One region of the Desulfosporosinus sp. Tol-M2 genome, then DNA from elsewhere that is predicted to be linked to it. Evidence: riboswitches for the same ligand, from Rfam matches in the RefSeq annotation. Region 1 holds a riboswitch; each other region holds the start of a gene.
The links. Region 1 has a riboswitch for cobalamin ahead of AC6I5A_RS14110 (energy-coupling factor ABC transporter permease). Riboswitches for the same ligand answer to the same signal wherever they lie in the genome.
Positions count from the first base shown of each region.

Region 2: it holds a riboswitch for cobalamin, as region 1 does, so the genes downstream of both, cobT (nicotinate-nucleotide--dimethylbenzimidazole phosphoribosyltransferase) here and AC6I5A_RS14110 (energy-coupling factor ABC transporter permease) in region 1, are expected to answer to the same signal.
Region 3: it holds a riboswitch for cobalamin, as region 1 does, so the genes downstream of both, AC6I5A_RS02600 (bifunctional cobalt-precorrin-7 (C(5))-methyltransferase/cobalt-precorrin-6B (C(15))-methyltransferase) here and AC6I5A_RS14110 (energy-coupling factor ABC transporter permease) in region 1, are expected to answer to the same signal.

Region 1 is NZ_JCAIJG010000195.1:10,320-16,624, forward strand. Features, by position in the region: gene AC6I5A_RS14085 (undecaprenyl-diphosphate phosphatase) at 1-789, opposite strand, end outside; gene AC6I5A_RS14090 (precorrin-6A/cobalt-precorrin-6A reductase) at 974-1,699, opposite strand; gene AC6I5A_RS14095 (energy-coupling factor ABC transporter ATP-binding protein) at 1,858-2,709, opposite strand; gene cbiQ (cobalt ECF transporter T component CbiQ) at 2,713-3,483, opposite strand; gene AC6I5A_RS14105 (energy-coupling factor ABC transporter substrate-binding protein) at 3,480-3,776, opposite strand; gene AC6I5A_RS14110 (energy-coupling factor ABC transporter permease) at 3,773-4,579, opposite strand; cobalamin riboswitch at 4,974-5,157, opposite strand; partial or broken gene AC6I5A_RS14115 (DDE transposase) at 5,330-6,305, opposite strand, start outside.
Region 2 is NZ_JCAIJG010000061.1:139-6,976, reverse strand. Features, by position in the region: gene AC6I5A_RS04245 (TVP38/TMEM64 family protein) at 1-408, opposite strand, end outside; gene AC6I5A_RS04240 (HD domain-containing protein) at 667-1,164, opposite strand; gene cobS (adenosylcobinamide-GDP ribazoletransferase) at 1,411-2,154, opposite strand; gene cobU (bifunctional adenosylcobinamide kinase/adenosylcobinamide-phosphate guanylyltransferase) at 2,160-2,750, opposite strand; gene cobT (nicotinate-nucleotide--dimethylbenzimidazole phosphoribosyltransferase) at 2,803-3,882, opposite strand; cobalamin riboswitch at 3,992-4,167, opposite strand; partial or broken gene AC6I5A_RS04220 (asparagine synthetase B family protein) at 4,199-4,924, opposite strand; gene nrdR (transcriptional regulator NrdR) at 5,220-5,705, shown strand; partial or broken gene AC6I5A_RS04210 (ribonucleotide reductase barrel domain-containing protein) at 5,771-6,838, shown strand, end outside.
Region 3 is NZ_JCAIJG010000039.1:52,004-68,621, forward strand. Features, by position in the region: gene mnmL (tRNA modification radical SAM protein MnmL/YtqA) at 1-759, opposite strand, end outside; gene AC6I5A_RS02555 (2-oxoacid:acceptor oxidoreductase family protein) at 731-1,297, opposite strand; gene AC6I5A_RS02560 (2-oxoacid:ferredoxin oxidoreductase subunit beta) at 1,290-2,102, opposite strand; gene AC6I5A_RS02565 (2-oxoacid:acceptor oxidoreductase subunit alpha) at 2,095-3,219, opposite strand; gene AC6I5A_RS02570 (4Fe-4S dicluster domain-containing protein) at 3,212-3,427, opposite strand; gene AC6I5A_RS02575 (DUF1540 domain-containing protein) at 3,849-4,037, opposite strand; gene AC6I5A_RS02580 (CBS domain-containing protein) at 4,116-4,538, opposite strand; gene cbiD (cobalt-precorrin-5B (C(1))-methyltransferase CbiD) at 4,783-5,922, shown strand; gene ablB (putative beta-lysine N-acetyltransferase) at 5,870-6,736, opposite strand; gene kamA (lysine 2,3-aminomutase) at 6,729-8,012, opposite strand; cobalamin riboswitch at 8,241-8,420, shown strand; gene AC6I5A_RS02600 (bifunctional cobalt-precorrin-7 (C(5))-methyltransferase/cobalt-precorrin-6B (C(15))-methyltransferase) at 8,740-9,957, shown strand; gene cobI (precorrin-2 C(20)-methyltransferase) at 9,954-10,691, shown strand; gene cobM (precorrin-4 C(11)-methyltransferase) at 10,672-11,460, shown strand; gene AC6I5A_RS02615 (cobalamin biosynthesis protein) at 11,583-12,665, shown strand; gene cobJ (precorrin-3B C(17)-methyltransferase) at 12,662-13,351, shown strand; gene cobK (precorrin-6A reductase) at 13,348-14,106, shown strand; gene AC6I5A_RS02630 (sirohydrochlorin chelatase) at 14,103-14,474, shown strand; gene AC6I5A_RS02635 (precorrin-8X methylmutase) at 14,471-15,103, shown strand; gene AC6I5A_RS02640 (cobyric acid synthase) at 15,287-16,618, shown strand, end outside.

The DNA of each region.
Region 1 (6,305 bases):
AAAATAGATAAGCACGAATATACCAAGCACAATTCTATAATAAGCAAACGGTTTAAAATCCCTTTTGCTGATATAATTCATGAATCCTGCAATTACCATCCAGGCCACAATAAATGAAACGAAAAATCCACAAGCAACAACAATTAACTCGTGCGCCGTCAAGAACATGCTATTTTTGAAGAATGAGTAAGCCGAAGCGGCAAACATAGTAGGAATTGCCAAAAAGAAGGAGAATTCAGCGGCAACAACTCTTGTTGCGCCTAATAACATTGCCCCAATTATGGTCGCTGCCGAGCGCGAGGTACCAGGTATCATTGCTAAACACTGAATAAGACCGATGAGGAAAGCAGTTTTGTAACTCAGATGTTGTATTGAGCTAATTCGAACTGAGGGTCTCTTGTTTTCAATGTACAATAGAATCAGCCCCCCTACGATTAGGGCAATTGCTACAACTGTCGTATTAAATAAAAGTTCTTCTATGTATTTTCCTACTAGAAATCCTATTCCAAGTGCAGGGATCACCCCAACGAGAGTCTTTTTCCACAGGTCAAATATACCTTGATTGTCTGATGATTTGTTAAAGCCTAATGGAATAAGTCTTTTCCAAAAGTAGACAACCACCGAAAGAATAGCGCCTAGTTGTATTACCACGTCAAACATATTCGCAAATTGTTCAGTGAACCCTACAAACTGGTTCACTATAATTAGGTGTCCCGTAGAGGAAATAGGAAGAAATTCGGTAATTCCCTCGACAATTCCTAAAATCAAAGCACTGAGAAAATCGTTCATAGCATCATCTCGTTTCAACCAGTATTTCTGTTCAAAACCTTCTCCTTACTACTTTACTCGGCTCCTTAATTAAATACTAATTACAACATAAATACAACACTGACGCAAATGTTGCATATGCAATCAGGAGCATTATTTAACCAACATTAATATTATCTGCTTCAGATTTCCTCAAGCTAGTAAATCATTTTGGGCTATTTGTCTCAACCCAATCCAGTAATTCTTTGACATTATTCACCATCAAACCATCATTCGTCTTAGTTCTTTTCAAAAGGACTATCTCTATCCCTAATTCTAAGGCTGCCGAAATTTTTGTATCTGTACCCCCGGCAGATCCACTATCTCTGGTCAATAGAATATCTGCTCCATAGAATTTAAAGAGCGCTTTGTTAATTTCTTTAGAAAATTGTCCCTGCATTGCTACGATATCTTTCGGTAAGATACCCATATCCTGACATTTTTGGACTAACCGTCCTTCCGGAAGAACCCTAACAACTAAACGAGCATAACGAGCAAAGTCAGCTTGCACGATGCTTTCCAGTTGGTGGCTACCCGTCGTCACGAAAATCGTTACTAATCGTCCTTTATCTTTATGTACTGCACCGACTCGCTGTTCTAATTTGAGCAAAACTTCCTCCCAGGTACAAACTGGATATATTAATAAGCTGTCTGGAATGACAGTCTCCGGTCTTTCGAGCCTTAAATAAGGAACGCCCTGCTGCTCACACCATTGGCGTAAAGGGGCCAACTTCACGCTGCTGGAAGGATGGCTGGCATCAAGGATTAATGAAGGTGCCTCAGTGCCGGTCCAAGCTGTCCAGGTTTGTACCCGTATGAATTTAAGCCCTCTAGTGTCGAGGCATTTACTAATCTCACGTGCCGCCACAGTTTCGCCCAAAAGCATGATCATGTTTTTTCCTCCAAAGCCGTAGTGAACTCGTTCAACTAAAGATAAAACGAGTGTAATAAAAACTACGATCTTACTGTATTAGTGTTGTGATCAATGACAACTTTGTTTATGACAAATGCGTATGTCTATGGTGAATGTCGGGAGAATGTTGATCTGAGTTAAGCCGATGCCGCGTTCTTTGTCAGAACGCTTCTATATAACTCTTCCCTTGTTTTCGGCATAGGGCTAGACGTAGGCAGCCATCCTTTTTGAACCAATATGCCATGCATTTCTATCAGCCAGGGAAGTGCTAAATCGGCACGTTTCACATTTTTCGGGTGCATAAACAGCTCGCAGGGTTCTCCATGAGCAATGATCTCTCCACTGCACATTATAGCAAGCCGGTCTGACCATGAATAGGCTAAATCGACATCATGGGTGGCTAGAATAATCGTTTTACCCGCACTGCTCAACTTCTCCAGAAGCTGCATGAATTCCCTGGAATGACGAGGGTCCAGTCCAGCAGTTGGTTCATCAAAAATAATAACTTCCGGCTTCATCGCCAGAACACCCGCGATGGACACTCGTTTTTTTTGACCATAACTTAATAGATGAGTTGGTTTATCTTCGAGGTCTGTCGTTTCCGTATCGATCAAGGCTTGTTTTACTCTAGCTTTCACTTCCTGTTCTGAAAGTCCCAGATTAAGAGGACCAAACGAGATATCCTGATAAACACTGGAGGAAAAAAGCTGACTATCCGGATCTTGAAAGACGATTCCCACTTCTTTGCGCAATTCAATCAGCGCCTTGTTTTTGTAGGATATTTCTTGTCCCTGGTAATTTATTGACCCTGAATTTGGACGATAAATTCCGTTAAATTGCATAAATAACGTGGATTTTCCAGCACCGTTCGATCCCACAATGGCCAGTTTATCCCCCTTATGAACTTGCAAATTCACATTGTGCAATGCCTTTGTGCCATCAGGATAAGAATACTCTAAATCAACGGCTTCAAGGATGATTTCCGACATATTTTACCTCCAAAGTATATTCAATAAGATTAAAGGGATCTCCAAACCCGTGATAATCAGATAATTTCTGCAGCTGACAGGACGTTCCTTGGTCAGTACCTTAATCGTCCCAGAGTAACCCCGCGCTGACATGGCATTGTATAGTTCTTGGGATCTTACAAAAACTTTCCCTAACAATGCTGTAAAGAGCAGACCCAACGAACGAAAAGAGGCTCTCATCGAGATGTAGCCTGAACGTGAAAGCTGAGCACGCCTAATCGTGGAGGCTGTTTCCAAAAAGACAAAGATAAAGCGATAAATAAGCACCATCAATTCGGTGATAAGCACAGGAACCTTCAGTTTATGGAGTACGGTAATCAGCTCCGTCATGGGAGTAGTCAGTGCCAGAAAGTAAAGACAAGAAACCGAGCCCAGCGATCTGAAAAAAAGGTGAACTGCTGTGATGAAATCTGGGTAACGTATTCCAACGGTAAGACCATGAATGGTTTGAGCGAGCCAAAATCCCGATGGATTAGTCGAGACCGAAAAAGCAATCGTTAAAACGCCGATCAGGAGAAACGAAAGAGGTACAATCATTAGTCTGACAAAAATGCGAGTGGGGATGCCTGCTTTGATGACTATTCCCCCCGCCATTAAAGCCAGGACGATCAGAGGGGTGATGAGCGTGGCAGCAGTTAGACACGCCAGCACGCTCATCAGCGCGAAAAGAGATTTTTCCGCCGGGTGGACTGTTTTTAAATTATTACAATAGGCGTAACTATCTATGTCAATCAAGTTTGTTCCTTCTTGCTCGCATTGAATTTTCCTTTTGAATAACCTAAGAAGTAAAAAAAGATTCCGCTTCCTATGGCTGCCTGCAGAGCAAACAAGAAAGTTTCGACTTCACCGCTCGCTGGTTCATAGAAAGGGTTAAACCAAGGTTCATAATCGGGAGCCACCGTGTTGATTGCTTCTCCTGCTTGAACATCGGCCCCGGCGAATTCGGCATTACGTGCCAGAAAAAGGGGACCAAAGGCCAGTGCAGCAACAATGACTAGTAGGATTCCATTCTTGGCAATGGGTTTCATGCTTTCACCCCCTGTTTTTTAGCAGATAACTCTTTCCCGGTAAATATACCTAAAATTGCCAACTCTTTCTGATTATAAGCACTCAGGATATTAATGACCAAAACGGTAAGGATACCTTCGCTGATGGCTAAGGGCAGCTGTGTGAAGAAAAAGATGCCCATGAATTCCAGAGCAGAGGCCATTACGCCCCCGGTCGCCGCTGGAAAGGCCAGCCCCAACTGAAAAGATGTTGTGATGTAAGTCATTAAATCGCCTATTGTCGCTGACAGGAACACAGATAGCCATAGAGGAGCTCCCAGTTTTTTTGTACCTTTATAAATACCGTATGAGACAAATGGACCGACAATTCCCATGGAGAACGTATTGGCACCTAAGGTTGTTATTCCGCCATGAGCAAGGAGAAGCGCCTGAAAGATTAGGACAAGCATCCCCAAGACGGTCATTGCCGCCGGTCCGAATAGTATAGCGCCAAAGCCCACTCCTGTTGGGTGCGAGCAGCTACCCGTTACGGACGGAATTTTAAGAGCTGATAATACAAACGCAAAAGCTCCGGCCATACCGAGCATCATTTTTAAACTTGGCTGTTCGGTCACTGTTTTTTTAATAGAACGTACCCCCGCGATAACAAACGGAATCATAGCGATCCACCAGAAGGCGGCCCAGTTGAAAGGCAAGAATCCTTCCATAATATGCATAGCATAAGCATTATTGGGAAAGACGATATAGACAGCCAAAACATAGGCAATTAAGAAACTAATTCGTTTGATCATACGCAAATTCATAATAACATCGACCCCTTTCATTTTAACATCAGCCTATCCTTCATTGACTCAACTCCATTTTCTCCTCCATTCTATAAAAAATAAGGAGACAACCTCGCATCACTCATCACAAAGATAGCAATGGATGGTTGTCTCGAACCCTGCGTTCTCTTCCGCTTCCAAGTCGCATTCGCATTTTTGAAAGCAGATCCCGCCTGAACAAGACTTTTCCCCTAAGGTCAGTTTCCCTCGGGAAACTAGTGAACTCGTTTAACTAAAGTTGAACATTACCCCCACCGAAGCAGAATAAGGTGTACCTCTCCCACTTGTAGAAGTGGGAGTCTTACGATTGGATCAAGTTATACCTAAAGATATATAAAAGCCCTCCAAAATATGAAGGGCTGAACTTAAAAATTCCTGCCACCCATACATCGTGAGTAGAGCATATGAGCAATCAGGTCTCCTGGCTCAGGTTCCTCGTTTCGCGCCTCCTTCCCAAGTTTCCTCAGTGGATGTGGCACAAACTCCCCTTTACAGTGGCGGGACCGCGCCGGATTTAAACCGGCTTCCCTGTTATGATTTTTCGGCTTAGAAAAATCGCTTGCTCATCTATAAATGATTCTGGTGCTGAAACTCTGAAAATATCAACCTAATTCTTACCCGAAGGCAAATTTGAGCTGTTTTTTCCATCTTATGGATGTCGTGATTCATAACTTTCACTAATATCTCGAATAATTGTCTGCTTGGCCGTCTTATTAAGTGGTATTCCTTCGTTCTAACCCGTTATTTCCTCTAAATTGGCGCAAGGACCCCTTGGAGTTTGACTCGAGTTTTTTTGTTTTTGTTATTCTGACGAGTATCGCCTTGTAAGAAACGAACGATCTGATGGAAGTTATGAGCGATTGTTTTTAATCCCATGGTCAGGGTACAACGTACTAAACCACGAACTCTAAGTTTGCCTGCTCCACGAGCCCGCTTTAAGGCGGAATTCGTTCCTTCAATCGCGGCACGTTTACTACCATTTTCGTTGCGATCTTTCTTGTCCATGAGGATTAAGCGGGTAGTTTCGGCGATAAGACTTTTTTGGTTGAAGCGCAAGACGGTATCCTTCTTTTGGAACTTGACGGGGCATTGATTCTTTAAGGGACATTGAGTGCAGATGTTTCGGTCAAAATGAGCACTCAAGATGCCACTCTGCGAGTTAAAATCACTCCGCGTTGGTTTTTGTGAGTTTGGACAGTTCAGGATCGATTCAAAGTTTTTAATGTTAAAGGCGCTATAAGGCAGTTTGTTTGAGAAAGCCTTTCGTCCGGTCATATCCGTATAATGGAGTTTTGCTCCAAGACGTTCCGCTTTTTTAACGAGTTCGCTACTATAATATCCCCCATCTACGTAAAGGTCTTTCACGGGAGTGCTTTTTTGAAGTCTTTCAAGACTTTGATCCGCCATTAAGACATCACTTGTGCTATTCGGTTCCACCTGGAAATCCGTCACAATTTGAACGGGATTAGCCTCTGCGCAGGTCTCTATGAGATTGACCGCATAGCCGACATGATTTTTGCCCGCCTTTTTCCGAAACGTTGCCTCTGAATCAAAGGCTGATTGAAGGGAACCCGCGGCGATATCCTTGTTTTCTTTAGCCAGCCGTACTTTGCGTTGGTCATCATAAATCGTTTGTTCTTTCAAAAAGCGAACGAGTACCTGAAATTCTGAACGCAGTTGAAGTTCCACGTTATCCTTCACAAGTTGGCTGAGTTCACCTCCTGAA
Region 2 (6,838 bases), on a different contig from region 1:
GGGAAGTACCGGAATAAGTCGCGAGAGAAGGACAACGGAAAAGCTATTTCCTCTTAGCAGAGCGCCCCATTTTCCGAGCTTCTTCATCTTTGGCTGCGCCCACTCTTGTCCCAGCGTACGTGCTAGCCAAAAACCCAAAGAGGCGCCTAACAAGCTCCCGCTAAGGGAAAGCATAAAACCACCGATCCACCCGTAAATAATGGTGTTAATCCCTGCCATTAAGACAAACGGCATCACTGGAAAAAGAACCAAAGTCATTATTATAGCAAGGTCAATAAAAATGCTTAATAATCCCCACTGAGTCACGAACGCCTGTAATTCAGCAGGGTGCTGCATCTTAGGATAAAGAAAAATCACTATCGCGAGGGAAATTAGCAACGTCATTAAGGAGAAGTACTTCTTGGTCAACGGTTAACCTCCCTTAAAATAAAAACTGCACCATGCGTGGGTCATCCCTCAAAGAATGACCCTTGTTCTAGTTTAGTGCAGATCTGCGCCGAAAGCTATATGTTTTCGCTGATTCTCAGTGCTTTCTCAATTTTTTAGCACGGCGGAAACTTACAAAGGGTTTTTATCACATGGCTGACAATAAGAAATGACATGCCAGAAAACAAGGCATGTCATACTATTTCGGTCACTAATCAGAGCAGAAAGGGAGTTTTTTATTCACATATGTTTTACCAGACGGAGTGTGGTGTACCGCTCAGAGGATGGGAGGTTGCGTTTGAATTTAAATCTGAATTCCTGGATCGATGCCGCTTTATCAGCGACCATAACGAGAAAAGCTTCCCGGCTCCGGGGCCTGCGAACGGTGAGTGGCCACATATGGCTTAAAATAATATCCTTTTCCTTTTCGCTTAGGATAAAACAACGTTCCGCATTCTCGCAGGCAATACGAGGATGGCGAAAACCATGCCATCTTGCTCCTTCGGGTCTAAGGTGATGCCAATCATATAAGAAAAAGTCATGAAGGAGGGCGCCCCGGGTGATTGCAAAAGTATCTAACTTAAGGGTACTTTCCAGTCGTATTGACCAGTTATAGGCAATTTGAGCGACCCGGAGGGAGTGCTCCAGGGTTGTAAAAGGCCTGTGATGAGTATATGAAGCCAACTGCTTGTATTCATCGTGGTTTAAAATGTTATCAACATGTTCCGCTAAACTCAATCATATCACCTTCCTGGCTAAGTGGGTGTCGTTTCCTTTATCAGAGGTAATTTTTTTGCTTGAAGTTTTAGACTTATAAATAGTTACTTTTTAAGTATACTTTAGAAGTTGAGCGTTGTAAATTAATAGAAACTGGTCATTTTTTCCATCTTAGGAATTTTAGTTTACTTAACACTATCATTTGGTGAATCCGTTACTTGAGTATAGTCATAAACTTCATATTTTGGTTGGATGGAGAGGGTCTTGTCAGGCTTTGCCGAGAAAGGGAAGAGCGGCCAGTAAACACCCAACTTCCGAAAGCTCGATAAACGCTCCGTACAAGTCTCCGGTTAATCCCCCTAAGAGAGAGGAAATTCTGGAGGCAAGCAAGGTCACAGTGATGACACATACTCCAAAGGCGATAAGTCCGGCAAATCCGGAGAGAAAAAAGGAGGCTCCCAAAACTAAGCATCCATTGATAAGAAAAGGAATCCAGCGGGTAGTGTCATGAATACCTTTTCCCAGTCCTTGGGGGCGGGCATAAGGAAACCCGACCACCCCAATCTGAAATACCCAGCGTGAGAGCATGGGCATAACAAGGAGGATGGAAAATTGAGGGGGAGTCAGGCTGGCAAGTAAGGCGAATTTGAGGAGTAATAAGCCGAAGAGGGCCATGCAGGCATGAGCTCCAATTCGGCTGTCCATCATGATCTCCAGAATACGTTCCGGACTCCGGGCGGATAGTAATCCATCCATACTATCCATGAACCCATCAAGATGGAGCCCCCCTGTAAGCATTAACTCAGCAACCAACAAGAGAGCACCTAGAACCAAGGCGGGGAAATAAAGAGTCAACGCTTTCGCCAGAAGCCAAAGGAGTAGTCCTATGATAAGTCCGACCAAGGGGTAATAGCGATAACTTAGTGAAAATTCCTCCGAGGTGACTTCTACTTTGGGTGCAGGTAAAGGGAGCCGGGTCAGAAAGGTAAGGGCAATGAGAAAGCCGCGCAAATTAATCACTCCTTGAGCAGGGAAGCAAGCAGCTTCTCGCCGGGGTGTTTAATCTCCATGGGAAAACCCGCCACGACCAAATAAACCTGATCCGCACTCTGAGCCAGAATTTGATTGCTCCTTCCGGCTAAATCCCGGTAAGCCCGGGCCAAAGGGTACTCAGGAACAATTCCTTGACCTACTTCGTTGGAGACAAAGATGACTTGCGGTTTAATCTCCCGGGTTAGTTGGGCGACGTCCTTTACAGTGTCCAGGATTCGAGGTTCAAGTTCGTTGTTGAATGAATCCTGGTCTTTCGGTGGGTTATCTGCTAAGAGAAGATTGCTTAGCCAGAGCGTGACACAATCGAGAAGAATAACCGCGTCTTCGTCTTTAAGTTGAATCAAGGCAGCGCGAATGTTCCGGGGTTCTTCAATGAGCCGCCAAGTGGACGGACGTTGTTGCCGGTGCTTTTTGATGCGCAGGGCCATTTCTGCGTCCCCTATTTGAGCGGTAGCAATGTAAATGACGGGACGTTTTGCATGAGCGGCAAGAAGTTCGGCAAAGCGGCTTTTGCCACTCCGGGCGCCGCCTGTGATGAGAGTAAATTGAGACAATAGCATTCACCCGCTTCAGTGTTTTAGGATTTGTTAATGAAGAATATGGAAGTTAGATTGACCGTTCGCTGACTCCGGCATCGGCGAAGGTGGACATTTCCTCGAGAATATGAAGGGCAGCTTCAATAAGATGAAAGGTTAAGGCGGCTCCAGTTCCTTCTCCAAGTCTCATATTTAAGTTAAGTACCGGCTCCAGTCCCAGATCAGTTAAGGCTTTACAGTGACCAATTTCTACTGAGTTGTGGGAGGGAATCATAAAGGCGGTGCTTTTTGGGGCAAGTTTCGCGGCTATGAGTGCTCCGGCAGCCGAGATGAGACCGTCGATCACGATAGGGACACGGCTGGCAGCAGCTTGCAGGATCGAACCGGCTATCGCCGCGATTTCTAAGCCTCCTACTTTAGTTAGAACGTCGAGGGCGTCCTGTGGATCGGGCTGATTAATTTCAATTGCTTTTTTAATAGCATGCCGTTTCTTGCTTAATCCGGCGTCATCGAGCCCGGTTCCTCGATCAACGACTGATTCAATGGTGGAATTTGTCAAGAGGGCAATGATAGCTGTGCTGGGGGTCGTATTCCCGATTCCAAGGTCTCCAGTGGCTAAGAGATTATAGCCTGCACGGATTTTTTCATCGGCAATTTCCGCGCCCACCAGCAGAGCTTGCAGAGCTTGTTGACGGGTCATAGCGGGGCCTTTGGTCATATTCCGGGTTCCGTTGGCAACACGTTTGTGGATTATGTCCCCTTCTAAGGGGAAGGCAACTCCGACATCAGTACAAAAAACCTCCGCATTGGCCTGACGAGCTAAAACATTGATGGCAGCGCCGCCACCCAGGATATTGTAAATCATTTGGGAAGTAACTTCTTGGGGAAACGCACTGACTCCTTCGGCGACGACTCCATGATCACCGGCCATTAAGAGGACGGATTTCTTCAGAATTTTAGGATTGGAGGTTCGTTGGATGCCGCCAAGTTGCTTTGCCAAATATTCCAACCGTCCAAGGCTGCCCTGCGGTTTGGTGAGTGAGTCCAGGCGCTTTTCGATCTGCCCAATGCTCTCCTCGTCAAGATCCGTAATGCTTGCTATGAGTGTTTGAAGTTGTGCGTTTAGTTGAGCTGCGGATAAGTTTTGCATGGTTTGATCCCCTCTATTTTGTTATAATTAGTAGAAAAAGTAAAGCCCAGCCACAAATAAACCTGTGGTCGGGACTTTTCCGTCATCACCGCCGCTCCCCAAGTTATGGGAAGACGTAAACATTTAGGCAGGTCTCCTGGCTCTCGAATCATTGCTAAACTCGTAACCTTCCCAGCCAAGGCCAGTGGTTTTACGAAAGCTCATCGAATACAGTGGTGGGTCCGCGTCGGTTTCCAACCGAACTTCCCTATTCTCCCAAAGGGCACCTAAATGACTTTATTTTTCTTCAGCTTAACACAATCATTTTCTTATCTCAAGTACATGTCCTGAAATCAAGAGATCCATCGGTATGGACATTATCAGGTAAGGCCCAGTACCTGCGAATGTACAAACCATTCGCAGAATATAATAGAACATGCCCGGGTTCTAGCTCAGAAATTCCTTTGTGAACACCTGCTCCGGGAGTATGTGCCGGGCCAACAAAGAAGACTTCAGCCGATCCTTCCTGTCCGATATTGGGGGATATATCCGGGTGTTTAAGCAGGGCTTTAAGTTCTGAAGAAAAAACAAGTGAACTTGTTTGTTCGCTGTAAAAGAGAGGCTTAACCCCTAGGCGATCACGCGCCACAAATAACTGCTGTTCTCTACTGTCCCAGATGCCAAAGGCAAATATACCGTTCAAACGCTCAACGCAAGAAGGCCCCCATTCTAAGTAGGAGAGAAGTAAGGCTTCCGTATCAGAATGTCCTTCAAAACGGTAGTTACGACTCAGCAGCTCTTGACGGATTTCCGGTTTGTTATAAAGTACACCAGTATAGATCATGACAAAAGTATTTTCACCTTGTTGGCGAATCATCGGCTGACGGCCTCCTTGGGGGTCAACGCCAACAAGTCTGCGGTGGCCGAAAGCAGCACGAGGGGAAAGCCAGTACCCTTCCGCATCCGGTCCCCGGGGTGTAAGGGCTTGAGTCATACCAACCAGGATATCTTTTTGGAGGGTGAGATTACGTTTCCAATCCACAACACCTACAATACCACACATAAAGAGCCCTCCTTGTATGAAATGATAAGTATTATCAATTACCCTTGGTAGTAATACTCTATGCCCGGTTGAGGAGAGGTGTTCGCGGATACGAGGCTGGGTTATTCAGCCCTTTTGCCGAAATGAAGACAACATAGTATTTCTAAAGACAAGGAAGAAAGAGATACTGGATAAAAATATGTCCTGGGAGAGAAAAAAAGCGTTATATAGACGATAATATAGATTATAAATGAGTTTGACACACAACATATAGTGTGGTTAAATAAAAAACATACTATATGTTGGGGGTGAAGCTGTGCATTGTCCATTCTGCGGCAACGAGGATACTAAAGTTAATGATTCACGTCAGGTGGAAGAGGGCACGGCAGTCCGCAGACGCAGGGAATGTGAACGTTGTTTGCGTCGGTTTACCACCTTCGAAAAATTTGAGGATTCTCCGCTCATTGTGGTTAAGAAAGAAGGACGGCGCGAAGAATTTTCCCGCTCTAAAATGATGTCCGGCATGTTAAGGGCTTGTGAAAAAAGGCCAATTACCATGGAACAAATTGAGGAGGCAGCTTACGCAATAGAAATAATCCTGCGCAACAGTTCGGAGCGTGAGGTGTCGAGTGCTCAGGTGGGGGAAGCTGTGCTGGAACAGCTGTTTGGATTGGATGAAGTTGCCTACATACGTTTTGCTTCCGTCTATCGACAGTTTCAGGATATACAACGTTTTATGGAGGAGTTGCAAGAGCTGATTGCCAAACGGGGAACTATACAGAAGAAGGACAAAATTGAATAGTTATGATGGAACGTTATGATGGAAAGTAATTATGGAAAGTAATGATGGAAAGTTGGGGATTCGCGTTGATTTTCGAAGGACAAGCGCCAAAAACCTGGCTGAACGCTAAGCTTACGCCTAATGCGCAGGTAGTATTGGCAAAACGATATTTAAAACAAGCAGACGGACAAGTGGTTGAAACTGCGGAAGATATGATTTATCGGGTAGCCTGTGTGATTGCAGGAATTGAAGAGGATAAATACGGCAAAAGCCAAAAAGAAACCGAGGCCTTGGCTCAAGAATTTTATACGATGATGGCGAAACTTGAATTCATGCCCAATTCGCCGACCTTGATGAACGCCGGACGGGATCTCGGACAATTGAGCGCTTGTTTTGTTTTGCCGGTTGAAGATAGCATGGAGGAAATTTTTGATGCCATCAAAAATGCCGCGATTATTCATAAATCCGGTGGGGGGACCGGTTTTAGCTTTTCGCGTTTGCGCCCGAAAAATAGCATGGTTCGCTCAACCGGCGGCGTAGCCTCCGGTCCGGTTTCCTTTCTGCGGGTTTTTAATTCCGCCACGGAAGCGGTTAAGCAAGGCGGAACCCGGCGCGGCGCGAATATGGGAATTCTGCGGGTGGACCATCCGGATATTGTGGAGTTTATTCATTGTAAAGAAGAAAATAAAGAGATTACGAACTTTAACATTTCTGTCGGGATCACGGAAGACTTTATGCTGGCTGTCCGTGAAGGACGTTCCTATGATCTCATAGACCCTCATACGGGCGTCTCCGTAGGGAAATTATCTGCACCGGAGATTTTTCATAAAATCGTAGAGCATGCCTGGAAGAACGGAGAACCGGGCATCGTCTTTCTTGACCGTTTAAATGAAGGGAATCCTACTCCTCTGCAGGGAGAGATTGAAGCAACGAATCCTTGTATTACGGGAGATACTTGGATTCTGACAAGCCAAGGCCCGGCCCAAGTAAAAACTGTGTTAGGCCAGGAACTTGAACTGGTTTTAAACGGGGAATATCATCGGACAAGCCCGGAAGGTTTCTTTTCCACCGGGACGCAGTCCATTTTAGCAGTCAAGACAGAGCGGGGTTATGAGCTGAAATTAACCGCGGATCATCTCGTCCGTGTTGCGGAG
Region 3 (16,618 bases), on a different contig from region 1:
GATCTCTAAAATATCGACGACAAGCGAAACATACTCTTCTTTCGTCAGAAGATCAAAAGGCACGTTTTGATAAATGGTTGCCAAAGGGGTTCCCCTTAAAACGTGGAGCAAATGAATTTTTATCCCTTGTAACGGCAGCTGAGCAACTGCTTGCGCGGTTTCCACCATCTCCGCTTTCGTTTCTCCAGGCAGTCCAAGGATTATATGGGCACAAACCCGTATTCCTCTGGCCTGCAACTGCTCAAGACCCTTGAGAAATTGGGCATAGTCATGCCCCCTGCCAATCCATTCCATAGTTTTGCTGTGAATGCTTTGCAACCCCAGTTCGACCCACAAATAGGTTCTCCGGTTCAGCTCCTCAAGATAATCAAGCACATCTTCCGGCAGGCAGTCTGGCCTTGTTGAGATGGATAGCCCTACAACGTTTTCCTCTGCCAAGGCCTCTTCATAGACCTCACGCAACCGCTTAACCGCAGCGTAGGTATTGGTATGCGCTTGAAAATAAGCGATATACTGTGCAGAGGGCCATTTATTCTTCATCCGTTCCTTCACTGCAATAAACTGATCGGGAATGGATAACCTCTGATCTCCGGCATAATCCCCGGAACCCCGTTCGCTGCAGTAGACACACCCGCCTATTCCCAGCGTTCCATCCCGGTTAGGGCACGTAAATCCGGCATCCAAAGAGATCTTAACTATTTTTCCTCCGAACCTTTCACGCAATTGTTCATTAAAGGTCCGATATCGCTTTTTTTGCATAGCTTGCTTCCATTCCCATTTGCCATCCTAATTCCAGAGCTTTGATGTTTCGTTCCGTCGTACCTTGAGGAGCCCATTGCCGAGCAGCCTGCAAAACATTGTCCAAAGAAATTCTACCACTTAATGAAGCCACAATTCCCAATGCCACTAGATTAGCGCCTTCCTCGGAACCAAAGTGAGTGCGGGCAGTTTTTGTGATCGGCAGCGCATAAAAATTACTACTACGCGGCGTAAATTCTGTAACCTGGGAATTATCCGCAATCAGGCTTGCATCTTCATGAAGATGCAAGCCGTACTTAATATAGGCTTCTTGGCTGAAGGTTAAGACAAAGTCAGGTTTTTCGACTTTAGGGTAATGAATCGCTTCGTTACTGATGATGACTTCAGCCCGACTGGCCCCTCCCCTGGCCTCGGGGCCATAGCTTTGACTCTGAGCAACATTTTGACCGGCATTAATTCCGGCCTGAGCCAATATTATGGCAGCTAAAATCAGGCCTTGTCCGCCCGCTCCGGTGAACAGAAATTCTTGCTTAGTCATGGAGACTGCCCTCCCTTAACTTCTGTCTGAGCTTCTCGTATTCTCGCGTATACTCCGGCGCCTGTAGTTTAAAAATCTCGCCGATCTGGAAATCTTCTTCATCAACAGCCCGTTGCCCGGCTTTAAAGGCGTGCTCCTTTTGCCAGAGCAGCATATCAACTGGGGTTTTAAACTCATTGCGGCGTCCATAGGAAACAGGACACTGGGAAATAGCCTCCACTAGCGAGAAACCTGGATTGTTATAGGCATCCATAACCAGTTTCGTGAGGAGCAGATTATGGTAAGCCGTGGCTCTAGCTCCATAAGTAGCACCTGCCGCTTTAACCAACTCCAGAATTTGAAAGGGTCTCTCCAGGTTGCCAAAAGGAGAGGTCGTACCCCGTTTGTCACGGGGGGTTAGGGGGGAGGTCTGACCACCCGTCATACCGAAAATACTATTATTTATTATCAAAGCTGTTAGATCAATATTGCGCCTGGCGGCATGAATTAAATGATTACCACCAATGGCAGTTGAATCCCCATCTCCCATGATGACGAAGACAGCCAACTCTGGGCGAGCGGCTTTAATTCCAGTGGCGAAGGGTATAGCTCTCCCATGGGTAGTATGAATGGTGTTAAAGTCTAAGTATCCTGGCATACGAGAGGAACAGCCAATTCCCGAAACAAGGATTACCTTATTTTGGTCAAGCTGCAACGTTTTGATAGCCCCGACGATGGCCGCCATGATGGTTCCCAGACCACAACCTGGGCACCAAATATGCGGTAAAGTCTCGGTCCGGAAATATTTTGCAATATCACTAAACATTTTGGATGGCCTTCCTTATTCTGTCCAAAATTTCCGTGGGAGTTATTAATACTCCGTCCATGCGGTTCAGGCGTTCGACTGTTTTATAGCCAACGATTCTTTCAACTTCGCCGACTAATTGACCGCTGTTCATCTCCACAACTAAGTACTTACAGTCAGCATATTTCGCCAGCTGTTTTTGCGGAAAAGGCCAAATCGTGATGGGGCGAAAGAGTCCAACCTTTAGACCATCGTTGCGGGCAATATGCACTGCCTCCAAGGCTGAACGGGCGGTACAGCCGTAAGCTACCACGATCACCTCCGCATCGTTAAGCTGTATCTCTTCGACTAATTGGATCCGATCTAAATATGGATTTAGCTTCTGGGTTAAACGCTGCAGAAAATTTTTTGTCACTTCCGGGTTCCCTGTTGGCAAGCCCTTTTCATCATGAGTTAACCCTGTTACATGGTAGCGGTATCCGTCGCCAATGTTCGCCATGGCTGGGATCATACTCTCGTCGTTTTCATAAGGGATATATTCGCCAGGCGGTACAGTTGGCTTTTTCCGGTTAACGATGGTTAATTCTTGAGCTAAGACAACATTTTCCCGCAAATGGCCAATCACTTCATCCATGAGTAGAACTACGGGAATGCGAAACTCCTCGGCAAAATTAAAGGCTATTACTGTAAGTTCATAACACTCCTGTACGGAGGATGGCGTTAAGACTATGATTGGATGGTCGCCATGGGTACCCCACCTCGCTTGCATAATGTCAGCTTGGGCGGGGGACGTTGGTAATCCAGTGCTTGGTCCGCCTCTTTGCACATTGACCACGACACAAGGAACTTCCGTAGCTATGGCATACCCCAGATTTTCCTGTTTAAGAGAAAATCCTGGCCCGCTGGTTGCGGTCAGGGTTTTGAGTCCGGTTAAGGAGGCCCCGATAATAGCTGCCATACTCCCTATTTCGTCTTCCATTTGGATAAAAGTACCACCGATAAAAGGCAATCTTTCGGCCATTATTTCAGCTATTTCAGTGGAAGGAGTGATCGGGTATCCTGCGTAAAAAAGAACCCCGGCCGCTAAAGCCCCTTCTGCTACGGCTTCATTTCCTTGCATTAATCTAGCTTTATTCATCTATAGTCACCTCAATATTGATGGCAAAGTCAGGGCAAAGACGTTCACAAATCTTACAGGCTATGCACTGTTCTGGTTTGGCAACCACAACCCTCCCGGATTCGTCGTTTTCCAGCACTTTATTAGGACAAAATGCTATGCATATTCCGCACCTCTTACACCAATTCTCACTGACCAAAACGGTAGCAGTCTGTATCGCCAGTACCAAAACCTTAACATCTCCTTATGCTTTCCGGACATTAATCCTGGAATAAATGCTCTGCGTACGGTCACTTTTCTCAAGTCAACGCTTCTTAACTAATTCACTCACTTTCCAGGGAAGTGGCGCTGCATATTTATTCCTTTATACTTCTAGGTCAACAGAGCGAATACCTTCTTATCTTAGCACCCAAGCGGAGAAAACAAAGAGATCGGAGAAAGGAATCGGAAAAGCTTAACCTATTCCTTCAGATAATCAAGATTTTGCAAATGAAGAGGGGGTGCAACAAACTTAAATATTCGTTACACCCCCTTAAATTCCCGGTTTGGGTAAAAGTTATTGTTACACATATGGGATCTGGTAATTGTTCAGTTACCAATTTCCAGTTGACTGTAACCCAAAAGCTTAGTGGTATAAGGATAACCTGTCCTTAATAATTCAAGACGTTTAAAGAGAGATAGGTCGCACAGTCTGTCATTTCAGAGCTACTGGAGTTACGAGATTGAACTTCGATCTTGTCAGCATGACAATGATCGCCTGAACCATAAAAATGACATGTGTTAACATAACATTTGATCCCACCGTTAGGTTGCGGCATTTTTTTTACTTGATTTGACATTTGGATTCCTCCTTCAAGTTAATTCAACATTTAATATTCCTGGATTGTTTGGTTTTTATGAATAACTTTCAACTTAAATTAATGGTAAGTCCCTTGCGATATACTACTAAGTGCATCGCCTGCTTCATCAATGTGAATTTTTTCAATGGCCAGATCACCCAGGGCTACAATTCCCACTAATTTACTCTTATCTAAGACCGGTAACCTCCTAATTTGATACTTCGACATCAAATTCGCCGCCTCATGTACATCCTGATCAGCGGACACGCAAATAGTATCTGTACTCATAATATCCCCGGCGGATATATTATTGGGATTTCCTCCTGCTGCAACAACTTTCAGAACAATATCCCTGTCTGTAATAATGCCAATCAAGCTATTATCTTGACAAATCGGAATAGAACCTACATCATCTTTCTTCATCAACTGTGCAACTTCAACAACTGAGGTTTCAGGAGTAACCCAATCGACTGAACTTGTCATAACATCTCGAACCTTCATACTTCAGCCCCTCCTAATGATTTTTTCCATAGCTAGTATTAACATTTTGACTAAAAAGCATACAAGATATTCTTGCAGGCTTTTCTAATACTAGTCAGAAAGTATAAACTGACCGGTAACAGTTAGTTTATACTTTCTGGAAGCATAAGTGGTTTGCACAGGTACCCTACATAACTTATACTTTCATTATATACCGAGCTAAATATCTAATACTAAATGATAAATTTGATGTGGGAGAGAAACTATGGCACGAGATAAAGATCGACATACATGGCGTGAAGGATACAGCACAGGAAGTTGTGCAGCCGGTGCTGCCAAAGCAGCCTGTCTGCTCCTCCAAGGGGACGGTTTACCCGAGCGAGTAGAGATTCCCCTGCCGAATTCCGCACGTTTAATAATGCCCATCCACGGGGGTAAAACCGGATATCCTGAAGCCAGGGCATGTATTGTGAAAGACGGCGGGGATGATACGGATATTACGCATGGGCTTGAGATCCATGCAACCGCGCGCTATATTTCTCCTCTGGGAGAGGTTTACATCCGAGGAGGTCATGGGGTTGGGACCATCACTAAAAAAGGCTTAGCCATTGAGGTTGGGGAGAGCGCTATTAACCCTGTGCCACGGAGAATGATCCGTGAAGCGGTTCGGGAGGTCTTTCCAAAAGAAGAACTGGAAATTATTATTGAGGTCCCTGTCGGGGAAGCCGTTGCTATGGGCACCCTTAATCCCAGGCTGGGGATTGTCGGAGGAATTTCTATTCTTGGAACAAGTGGAATAGTCCGGCCGATGTCCGAGGAGGCGTTTAAAACTTCTATTCTACCGGAATTGGACCAGGCAGTGGCTTATGGACATAAAACCATCGTGCTCACTCCAGGACACTATGGATATAGAGTCGCGAGAGAGCGTTTTAAGATCCCAGCTGAAGCTATAATCCAAATGGGTAACTATATAGGCTTTCTATTGGAAGAAGCGGTCTACAGGAGGATTGAACAGGTTATTTTATTGGGTCACATAGGAAAGCTTATTAAAGTATCGGGCGGAATTTTCCAGACCCATAATCGTGTCGCAGATGCTCGAATGGAAATATTACTGGCGCATGCCGCACTAGCAGGGATTAATAAAGATACTTTGAAATATCTGGCGGAGTTTCCAACGACTGAAGGGGCCGCTTCAGAGCTCTTGCGCCTTGGGGAGCAAAAGTTGCTTCATCATTTAGCACACTTGGCGAGTGTTAGAGCTCAGGCGTTCACTTATGGACAGCTAAGCGTTGGAACGGTCATGACGTTATTGAACGGACAACCGGTTGGGTGGGATACGAGAGCTCGAAAAATTATGGAAGAACAAGTCTGGGTGTGGTCAGTTGGACCGAAGAGTTCGAGCTAACCCAGATATTCATGTCCTCAAAGGAACCTGCGATATGGCAATTGTTAATCAGGCACCCTTGATAGCTATACCCAAGTTTGTGAAACACTCTGTTCATTCCGTAGGACTGGGCGCGTGCCAAAGTATATATGATGAATGAGCCATTATTTACTTCCTGCTCTAATAACCAGAGTAAACTTTCGGATAATGAAAGTCCCCGATAATCTTCTAAAGTTGCACAATCCGTCATTTCGCAACGGTTAAGAATTGGATCAGGGTAAGCTGCCGCCACACTAACCAGCTGATTTTTTGATAATGCCCCGGCAAAAATAATCCCATCCTGTATTAGGGAGCGGATATATTGAGGATTTTCTACCGGGGAGGGATAACTTATAAAAACCCGTGTTAATATTTGGGATATTCGTTGGGCGTAGGATTCATTTAAGAGTTTTAATTCTATTCCAGGAGGCAAATGTTCTGAGCGTTTAAGCGGTACCGTTCTTACGTTATGGATAATATTTATCTCTGCTTGCAACTTATGAGAATGACCTCTTGACTCACTAACATAATAGGCTAAGCTAACAGCGAATTCCTCATAGTTACCACGGAAGAGGCTGCCTTCGATACGAAAGCCGTATTGCATAAATTCAGAAATATCGGCAGGTAATGCCCAGAGCCATATTTTTTCCAGCTTCCTTGTTAAGGCTAAATGAATAAGATGCGGCCCGAATAATGAAGGCTTGGTTCCTTGTGCGTAGCCGTTGACAACCAGCCGTTTATTCCTCTCATCAGTAATGGGGTTAAAGAAACTCACAGGGCTCGTCGTGTTAAGCATTTGCTTCACCTCTGCGACGACTGGATATTATTTTTCTTCTCTCCAGGCGGATATTTTCTTGAGGTGTCAGACTAATCAGCTTACCTTTCAGCAATTTAGCAAGACCAATCTGGCGAGTTTTAGAGCTGAAACAGTTCTTTGTGCATGTTTTACAACTGCTTGTTTTATCTTCAGGTTCTTGATATACACTAATGACTCCTTCATAATTGCGCAGTATGACTCTGTCATTGGATTGCGAGATTAAATAGTTGGGCTGCAGAGGGATTTTACCACCACCTCCCGGTGCATCGACAACGAAGGTTGGAACAGCGAAACCGGAGGTATGTCCCCTGAGCATTTCAATTATTTCTAAACCTGTGCTGACAGATGTCCGGAAATGCTCAATGCCGGTGGATAAATCGCATTGGTACAAGTAGTATGGTCTTACCCTGCATTTTACGAGCTCATGAACCAGTTTTTTCATAGTGACAGGACAATCATTAATTCCTTTAAGCAAAACTGTTTGGTTACCAAGCGGAATACCGGCATTAACCAGTTTAGCCAGGGCATTAAGGGCTTCAACGGTAAGCTCTTGAGGATGATTGAAGTGTGTGTTAATCCAAAGTGGGTGGTATTTTTGCAAAACCTCGATGAGGTGATCTGTTATGCGCATAGGGAGAACAACCGGGGTTCTTGTCCCGATCCGTATAATCTCGACGTTTGGAATAGAACGAAGATTGGACAGGATATACTCCAAACGGTCATCGGAAAGGGTAAATGGATCTCCTCCGGATATCAGTACATCACGTATCTGAGGGTTGGACCGGATATATTCCAAGGCGAGCTTAAATCGATTGAGCGGCAAAGCTTGGTCGTTTTGTCCCGCCATTCGTCTTCTGGTGCAATGTCTGCAGTACATTGAGCATTGATCCGTCACCAGCAGCAGAACTCGGTCAGGATAGCGGTGCGTCAGGCCAGGTACCGGCGAATCGATTTCTTCATGCAGCGGGTCGTCTAAATCGCATGAGGATTTGCTCAATTCGTGGATCGAAGGAATTGCTTGTTTTCTGATCGGGCACTCCGGATCCTGGGGATCCATCATGGAAAAATAGTAAGGCGTAATGGCCATGCGGAAATTTTTCAGACAACGTTTAATTTGTTCAGCTTCCTCAGAGGGAAGAGACATAAATTCAAGTAATCCTTCCTGGGTTGTGATTCGGTTGGACATTTGCCAATGCCAATCATTCCATTGCTCATCACTTATATGAAGCCATAATTTTCGTTGTTGTGCATTCATTAGTTCAACCTCCCCGTTAGACTAACAACCTGTATATATATAATAAGTTGTCATATAGCAAATGTCAACCCTTAGATATGTAAACTTTATCCATCAATATTTTTCTAAGGTAATAACCCACGAGAAATTCATGCTGGTTCACTTAAGTTTTTCCTAACTTCTTTCTATCAGAAAGAACTTGGTATATAATAATAAACGAATGTTCGTCGAATACACCACTCGTGAATTTAATAGCGTTATGCTTAAGGTTCCTCTGCGCTAGAGGATTAAAAAGGGGAAGTCGGCGAAAGTCCGACGCGGTCCCGCCACTGTAAACAAGGAGTTCTCATTTATCCCGCGAGTTATTACCATGATGGGTAGAGAATGATGATATGAAGCCAGAAAACCTGCCTTGAGAAATATCACAGACCTACGGGCGATAGGTGATGTGTGTTTTTTTAAGGTAAACATACGAGCCGCTCCGGTTCGTATTTTTATTTACCCATCCATTAGTGAACTCGTTCAACTAAAGTTGAACATCGAGTCTTCGGTGACGAAAGCCTCCAGTGGAGGGTTTTGCCGAAGCCGCACGTCCCAAAAGGAATTCTTAGCGGCGAAGTCGGAGTCTACCCCCACCGAAGCAGAATAAGGTGTACCTCTCCCTCTTGTAGAAGTGGGAGTCTTACGATTGGATAAACGTTTGGTTTCTACGAGACTTAAATAAAATCCAGGGAAGAAGGTTTATTATATGTTACAAGTGATCGGCGTCGGACCTGGGCGGCCGGAATGGTTGCCGCCGGCAATCACTGAACTTGTTAAGCACTGCGATGTATTAGTTGGAGGTTCAAGGGCACTGAAACTCTTTCCGGATTTTTCAGGACGCCGGTATGACCTATCAGTTGATCTAGACGGCAGTATTGAAGTGATTAGAAACGCACTTCCGGAAGGGAGAGTCGTCGGGGTTTTAGTCTCCGGCGACCCTGGGTTTTTCAGTTTATTACCCAGACTGAAGAAAGAATTTCCGGAGGAGAGAATCGACGTCTATCCTGGGATCAGTTCTCTGCAATTCGCTTTTGCCAGAGCGGGGCTTCCTTGGCAGGAGGCAACCTTTGCCAGCGTTCACGGTCGAGAGTTGACCGTACTGCCTCAGATGATAACTAGTCCTACAGCGGTTCTAACCGGTGGGGAAAATACTCCCCAGAAAATCGCACAGCACTATCTGGAGCGCGGTTATAATCCACAGATCCTGATCGGGAATGCTCTTGCTTATCCCGAGGAATTTTGGGCGTCAATGGATGCAGAGCAGTTGGCTCAGGAAAAGACGTTGTTAAAGAATGCTATTGTTATTCTCTACCCGGATAAGCAGCAACCCACTCAGCAAGGCAATGGATGCCGGATAGGGATTTCAGACGAAGAGTTCCTACGGGGAAATGTTCCCCTGACCAAGGCGGAAATTCGTGTGCAAGTACTCGCCAAAGCCCAAATATTAAAATACGATCGTGTCGTGGATATTGGAGCCGGTACCGGAAGTATTAGTATAGAAGCCGCCGGTCTCGCTTCTGAGGGCGTAGTATATGCGATTGAACATAATCCAGAGGCTCAAGCTCTTATTTTGGCCAATCAGCGTAAGTTTGGCGTATCAAATCTGTATCTGATTCCCGGAACTGCGCCGGATGTCTTCGGGGAGCTTCCCCCAGTCGGTGTCTGTATTATTGGTGGGAGTAATGGGCGTTTAGCAGAAATCTTAGAAACTGTTCCTCTTGTTGCAGGTGGAAGAATCGTAATCACAGCGGTGACGATCGAAACAGTGGCTCAAGGATTGAATCTGCTGACAGACCTTAACTATCAGGATATCGATATCGTTTCAATTCAAGCAATCCGTTGGAAAGCGGTACAAACACTGCATATGGCCCAGGCTTTGAACCCAATTTTTATATTATCAGCACGAAAAGGGGAAGCTTTATGAATACAACATGGGGAAAATTCTTTGGAGTTGGGGTCGGTCCCGGTGATCCTCGTCTCTTAACATTGCAGGCTGTTGATGTTTTGAAATCAGTCGATCTGGTTGCTATTCCCAAATCCAAGCTTGACCGGGAAAGTGTGGCCTGGGATATAGCTAAAATATATTGTCCAGCCAATGTCCGCCTAGTCAAACTCGAAATGCCCATGACTGCGGATCAGCAGGTTTTAGTAAAGGCCTGGCAAGATGGGGCGCAAACTCTCCTGGCCGAACTGAAACAGGGCAAATCCGTCGCCTTTATCACGCTGGGGGATCCTTCGCTTTATAGTACTTACAGTTACCTGCTTAACATTCTTCAAGAAGAACTGCCTCAGGAGTGTATTGCAACAGTGCCGGGCATTACAGCTATGTCTGCAGCGGCAGCCAGGATTAACTTGCCTCTTGCCACAGGGGATGAGCCCCTCCTAATCTTGCCAAGTACCGAAGACGTAGGGGAGTTTCTCAATTTCCCCAATTTAGTCTTTATGAAAGTCTCCCGAAGGCTGCCTGAGATTTTGACGCTGCTCGAAGGGCTCAAGAGAAAAGCAGTCTTGTTAACTCGCCTCGGACAAGCTAGCGAGAGAATCTGCTGGCAACCAAAACCTCAGGATTTCACATCCGACAAAATTGATTATCTCAGTTTGTTACTTGTCAAACAAGATTTGTTGGGGAGGGAAAACAGTGAGCCGGAGAAAAACTAACGGCCAAGTAATTTTCGTTGGTGCCGGTCCGGGTGATCCGGAACTAATAACGGTCAAAGGTGCACGTGCGCTGGAGAGGGCGGACCGGGTGATTTACGCCGGCTCTTTAGTCAACCCGGAGTTGCTCGGACTTTGCCACCCGGGAACACCTGTTCATGACAGTGCTTACCTAACGCTCGAGGAAGTAGTAGATTTGATGGATGAGGGGACAAGGCGAGGGGAAACTATTGTTCGTCTCCATACGGGTGATCCCAGTATGTTCGGGGCAATTAAGGAACAATTCGACTACTTAGACAAGCAATATATTCCGTATTCCGTCATTCCTGGAGTCAGTTCGGTGTTTGCGGCCGCTGCGGCGGTTAAACGTGAATTTACTCTGCCGGATATCAGCCAAACGTTGATTCTCACCCGCTTGGCGGGAAGGACCCCTGTACCGGAGCGTGAAGCACTAGCCAACTTGGCGAAACACCAAGCCAGTATGGCAATTTTCTTAAGTGTTCAGGATATGCACTCAGTTGTCGAAGCCTTGCTGGAAGGTGGTTACCCTGCCTCTACCCCGATAGCCGTAATTTCTAAAGCGAGTTGGCCAGATGAAGAGGTTCTGCAGGGAACATTGGAAACCATCGTAGAAAAAGTTAAAACGGTGGGAATCCGCAAACAGGCCCAAATCCTGGTAGGCGATTTTTTAGATCCCGCTAATGGGTATGCTCGTTCAAAGCTCTATAACCCGACTTTTACACACAACTATCGGCAAGGTACTGAAACGTGAATAAAAACGATAAGGCAAACCCAAACGCAAACACAAACCCGAACGCAATCGCAGCCCCAAACGCAAATACAAACCCAAACACAAAAACGAATATTGCACTTGTATCGTTAACTGACCGAGGGATGGCCACAGTCCGGCGTATTGGAGAGAAACTTCCGGGCACAGTCGTTCAGGAACTCTATATTCACGAGAAAACACTCGGTTCAAACAAGGATCACGGAGAAGGGGAAGGGCACCCTCGACCGCAATTGCATCTGTTTCGGCGTTTGGGGGATATCGTCCCGGGACTATGGCAGGAGTATGCTGTTCTCATTTTCGTCATGGCTACAGGAATTGTGGTACGCCAAATCGCTTCCCTTATCGAAGGCAAAGATCGGGATCCGGCGGTGCTTGTCTTAGATGAGGAGGGGAAGTTCATTATCCCTTTACTTTCCGGACATTTGGGTGGCGCAAATACTTGGGCAAATCATCTTGCCTGTCAGATTGGGGCTCAAGCGGTTATTACGACAGCGACCGATGTTCGGGGCTTAGTTGCGCCCGATGAGTATGCCCGCAGGTATGGTTGGAAAGTTGAACCTCTTGACCATTTACCAACTGTCAATAGCTTGCTTTTAGAACAAGGTTATCTCAAAATATGGAGCATTTACCCCTTGAAACCGGAAGAGGCTTGGATTAACGATGAGCATTATCAGTTCTTGTCAGACCAAGAGAAAGAAGCAGCCAATGTGATAATTAGTCCTTTTCCGGGCCGAACTATTAGGGATGATCTCATCTATTTAGTTCCACCCACCTTGAGTGTTGGGGTTGGATGCCGGCGGGGAATTTCCACTGAGGCTGTTTTAGAGGGAATCACGTTGGCAATTGAACAGATCGGGGCATCCCTTAAGGCAGTTTCAGGGATCTATAGTATTGATCTTAAAAATGATGAAGTTGGTCTGATCGATGCGGCTAAGTACCTGCGGGTCCCGTTTCAAATCTTTCCAGCAGTCGAACTCCAAGCAGTCATTGAAAAAGAACAGTTAAGCCGGTCAAAATTTGCAAACGAGAAGATAGGAGTGGATGGTGTATGCGAAGCAGCGAGTTTGCTGGGAACTCAAAAGGGACGCCTGATTCTGCCGAAGTTCAAGGGTCGGGGGGTCACAGTAGCAATCAGCGTGGAAAACTCTTTGTCGTGGGCATCGGGCCCGGAGACCCTGACCATATGACCACACGGGTTCAGTCGGTCTTAAATGAAGCTGAATTCATCGTTGGCTATAAAACTTACATCGACCTTATCCGACCGTTAATAAATCATCAACAAATTGTAGCTTCCGGGATGCGTCAAGAAATTGACCGTTGCCGAGAGGCAATACGTTTGGCCGCTGAGGGACACAGTGTAGCCGTTATCAGCAGTGGAGATGCCGGGGTTTACGGTATGGCCGGTATTCTAATCGAGTGTCTTGATCAAGAAGGTCTGCTGACCCTTCCGCTGGAGGTCCTTCCAGGAGTTACGGCAGCCAGTGCGGCAGCTTCCATGTTAGGTGCACCTCTGATGCACGATTTTGCTGTGATCAGCTTAAGTGATCTCTTAACTCCTTGGGAAGTCATTGAGAAACGGGTGCGCTTGGCAGCTGAAGGGGATTTTATCCTGGCTATTTATAACCCGAAAAGTAAAGGACGTCCGAAACACATTGAGACGATGCGCGAGATCCTGCTTCGCTACCGTAGTCCCGATACTCCGGTTGGCCTGGTCCGGGAGGCCTTACGGGGCGAGGAGTCTAGGGCGCAAATTACCACCTTGGTTGATTTCACAAGGCATCCCATAGATATGCGGACTACCGTAATTATCGGGAACTCTCAAACTCGAATTCTGGGAACCTATATGGTTACCCCTCGCGGGTACATGCTATGAAGCTTTTAGTCTTGGCCGGCACAGAGGATGGTCGAGAACTAGCGGATGCTTTGAGGAGACGTGGTCATGATATTTTAGTTTCGACTCTGACTACTTATGGTGCGGATTTGGCTCGAGAACAAGGTCTCCGAGTGCGTTCCGGCGCAATGGATGCTCAGACTCTCAAAGACCTTGTAGCAGGCGGAGAGTTTGCGGCAATTGTGGATGCGACCCACCCCTACGCGGCACGGGTGAAAGAAATGGTCAAAACAGTCTGCGCAGAACTATCAATGCCCTATCTGCGTTGGCAGCGTTCTTCGCTGGAACTGAAAGCTCATCCCCTAATTCATTGGGCGGAAGACATTTCCTGTGCGGCCCTTATTGCTGCAGAGCTAGGGCAGCGTATTCTGCTCACCACCGGAAGCAAGGCGTTATCTGAGTGGGTTTCTCAGCCCTCTTTGCAGGATAAAAGACTCTATATTCGCGTCCTGCCAACAGCAGGGGTGTTGGCGCGCTGCGAAATCTTGGGGTTCAAACCGAATCAAATCATTGCAGCTCAAGGCCCTTTCTCCCAAGAGTGGGACGAAGCGATGTTCAAACAATTGAGGATCGAGGTCGTGGTAACCAAAGAGAGTGGCCAAGTGGGAGGAACCCTGGAAAAAGTTCAGGCTTGCCTCAGCTTAAATATCCCTTTGGTTATCCTGAAACGACCGGTTACTGATGGTCAGGATAGTTCACTGGCGGAGTTTATTAACCATTTGGAGGAATTTCTATGAAAGCTACAGAGATCATTCTTTTGGGACACGGTAGTCGACGTGCCGAAGCAAATCAAGGACTTATAGTTGTCGCCGAAAAAGTGAGTCTATTGATGGGACAGACGGTAACACCTGCTTATATGGCTCATGATCACCCTAGCCTTCCGGAAGCAGTAGAAGCTAAAATAAAGAATGGGGCGTTAAAGATAGTCATCATGCCGCTCTTTCTTTTTCGGGGAATTCATGTTTCCGTGGATATTCATGAAGAATTACGTGAAATTCGTGCACACCATCCGAATGTTGAAATTGTATTTACTAAAGAGTTGGGAGCGGATGACGGCATCGCTAATCTGGCTGCCCTGCGAATCAAGGAGGCCGTGAACGGATGACCGGTTTTGTCTTGGATCCGGGACAAATCGAGGCAGAAAGTATGCGCCTGATTCGGGCTGGATTAACACGCCCCTGGTCGGGGGATGAATTTTCGGTAGTGGAACGCTTAATTCATACCAGTGGAGATCTATCTCTGGAACAGGTCATAGCAATTCATCCGCAAGCGATTGCTTGTGGGCTCAAGGCTTTGAAGGAGAGGGCGATCATCATTACAGATGTTGAGATGGTTCGCGCAGGCATTGCCAAAGAAAAACTTAAATCTTTGGGTGGAACGGTTCAAAGCTTTCTTAATGCCCCCGGAGTTGCCGAACAAGCAAAAGTATGGGGAATCACGCGCTCAATGACAGCTATTCGAATGCATCCGGAGAGTTTGTACGGCTCAATCGTAGCGATTGGTAATGCGCCAACTGCGCTGCTCGAAGTTTTACGTTTAGCCGAGAATCCAGAAACCTGTCCGGCCTTGATTATTGGTATGCCGGTCGGTTTTGTGGGAGCTAAAGAGGCTAAGGATTTATTGTGGGCACGTCAATCTCTTCCGTCGATTACGATACTAGGAACGCGAGGGGGAAGTCCTCTGGCCGCAACGGTTGTCAATGCGTTAATTTATACCGCTCTAAGGCAACTTTGATGCAAGGCACGAGGGTGCGAGGTGCGAGGCACGAAGCATGAAGTACGAGGCACGAAGCATGAAGCACGTGGCTACAGGTACGAGGTTTGTAGTTCGAATATCGAATATCGAATATCGAATATCGAACCTCGCATACAGGGGGTGATCTATTTGTCTTCTAATAACAAGGTAGCTGCAAGACTTATGCTCCAGGGGACCTCTTCCAGTGTTGGCAAAAGCGTACTGTCTGCGGCGTTTTGCAGGATATTTTATCAAGAAGGATATCTGGTTAGTCCTTTTAAAGCGCAGAATATGGCCCTCAACTCTTTTGTAACTGCAACAGGCGGAGAGATGGGGAGAGCACAGGTGGTTCAGGCTCAAGCTGCTGGAATTGAGCCTGAAGTACGCATGAACCCAGTTTTATTAAAACCAAGCGGCTCAACAGGTTCCCAAGTAGTCATTATGGGACGGTCTCAAGGTAATGTTACAGCCTTGCGTTATCACGGGGAATATCAACGGATGACTTGGCCGTTTGTAAAAGATGCTCTTCATGGACTGCTCGACGAATTTGAAATCGTTATTATTGAAGGAGCAGGGAGTCCCGCAGAAGTTAATCTAAAATCGAACGACATTGTCAATATGCGAGTGGCCTTGGAGGCCAATTCTCCGGTGTTGCTGGTGGCCGACATTGACCGCGGTGGGGCTTTGGCTTCTGTTGTGGGGACCTTGGAATTAGTAGAGACTAAGGAACGGGAAATGGTCAAAGGAATTATCTTTAATAAGTTTCGGGGCGAACTGGCGCTTCTGCAACCTGCGTTAGACTTTATTGAAGAAAGAACAGGTATCCCGGTGCTTGGAGTCGTTCCCTATTTTAAAATACGCCTTCCGGATGAAGATTCCGTAGCCCTAAATGAGGCAATGGAGAAACCCTCCGTAGCCTCAGCCGAACAGTTGGACATCGCAGTAATTCGTTTCCCGTATATTTCTAACTTTACAGACTTTGATGCGCTGCAGGATGAAGTGGATGTCTCTGTGCGCTATGTCACTGAGCTTACCAATCTAGGAAAACCAGATCTAATTATTCTTCCTGGCAGCAAAAATACCCTGGGCGATTTACGTTTTCTTCACAAGAGCGGTTTAGGAACGCAAATTCAGAAGCTATGTGAGCAAGAGATCCCCCTCATAGGGATTTGCGGAGGGTACCAGATGATGGGGCGTTCAGTGAAGGATCCGCTGCATTCAGAGTCAGAGCTGGAAGATATGAACGGTCTCGATATTCTTCCGATGGTAACGGAATTTTTTCCGCAGAAACATACCGTCCGGAGTAAGGGAAAGATTCTTTCACAGCACGGTTTTTTTTCAGCTTGCACCGGAGAAACAATCGAAGGCTATGAGATTCATATGGGGCGCTCCACGCCGGATGAAGGACAGTCGCCTCTTTTTCACTTGACATCGAATGGTGTATCCTACACGGATGGTTTGCAAGCGGGAAAAGCCTATGGAACCTACTTACATGGGATTTTTGATAATGACGGT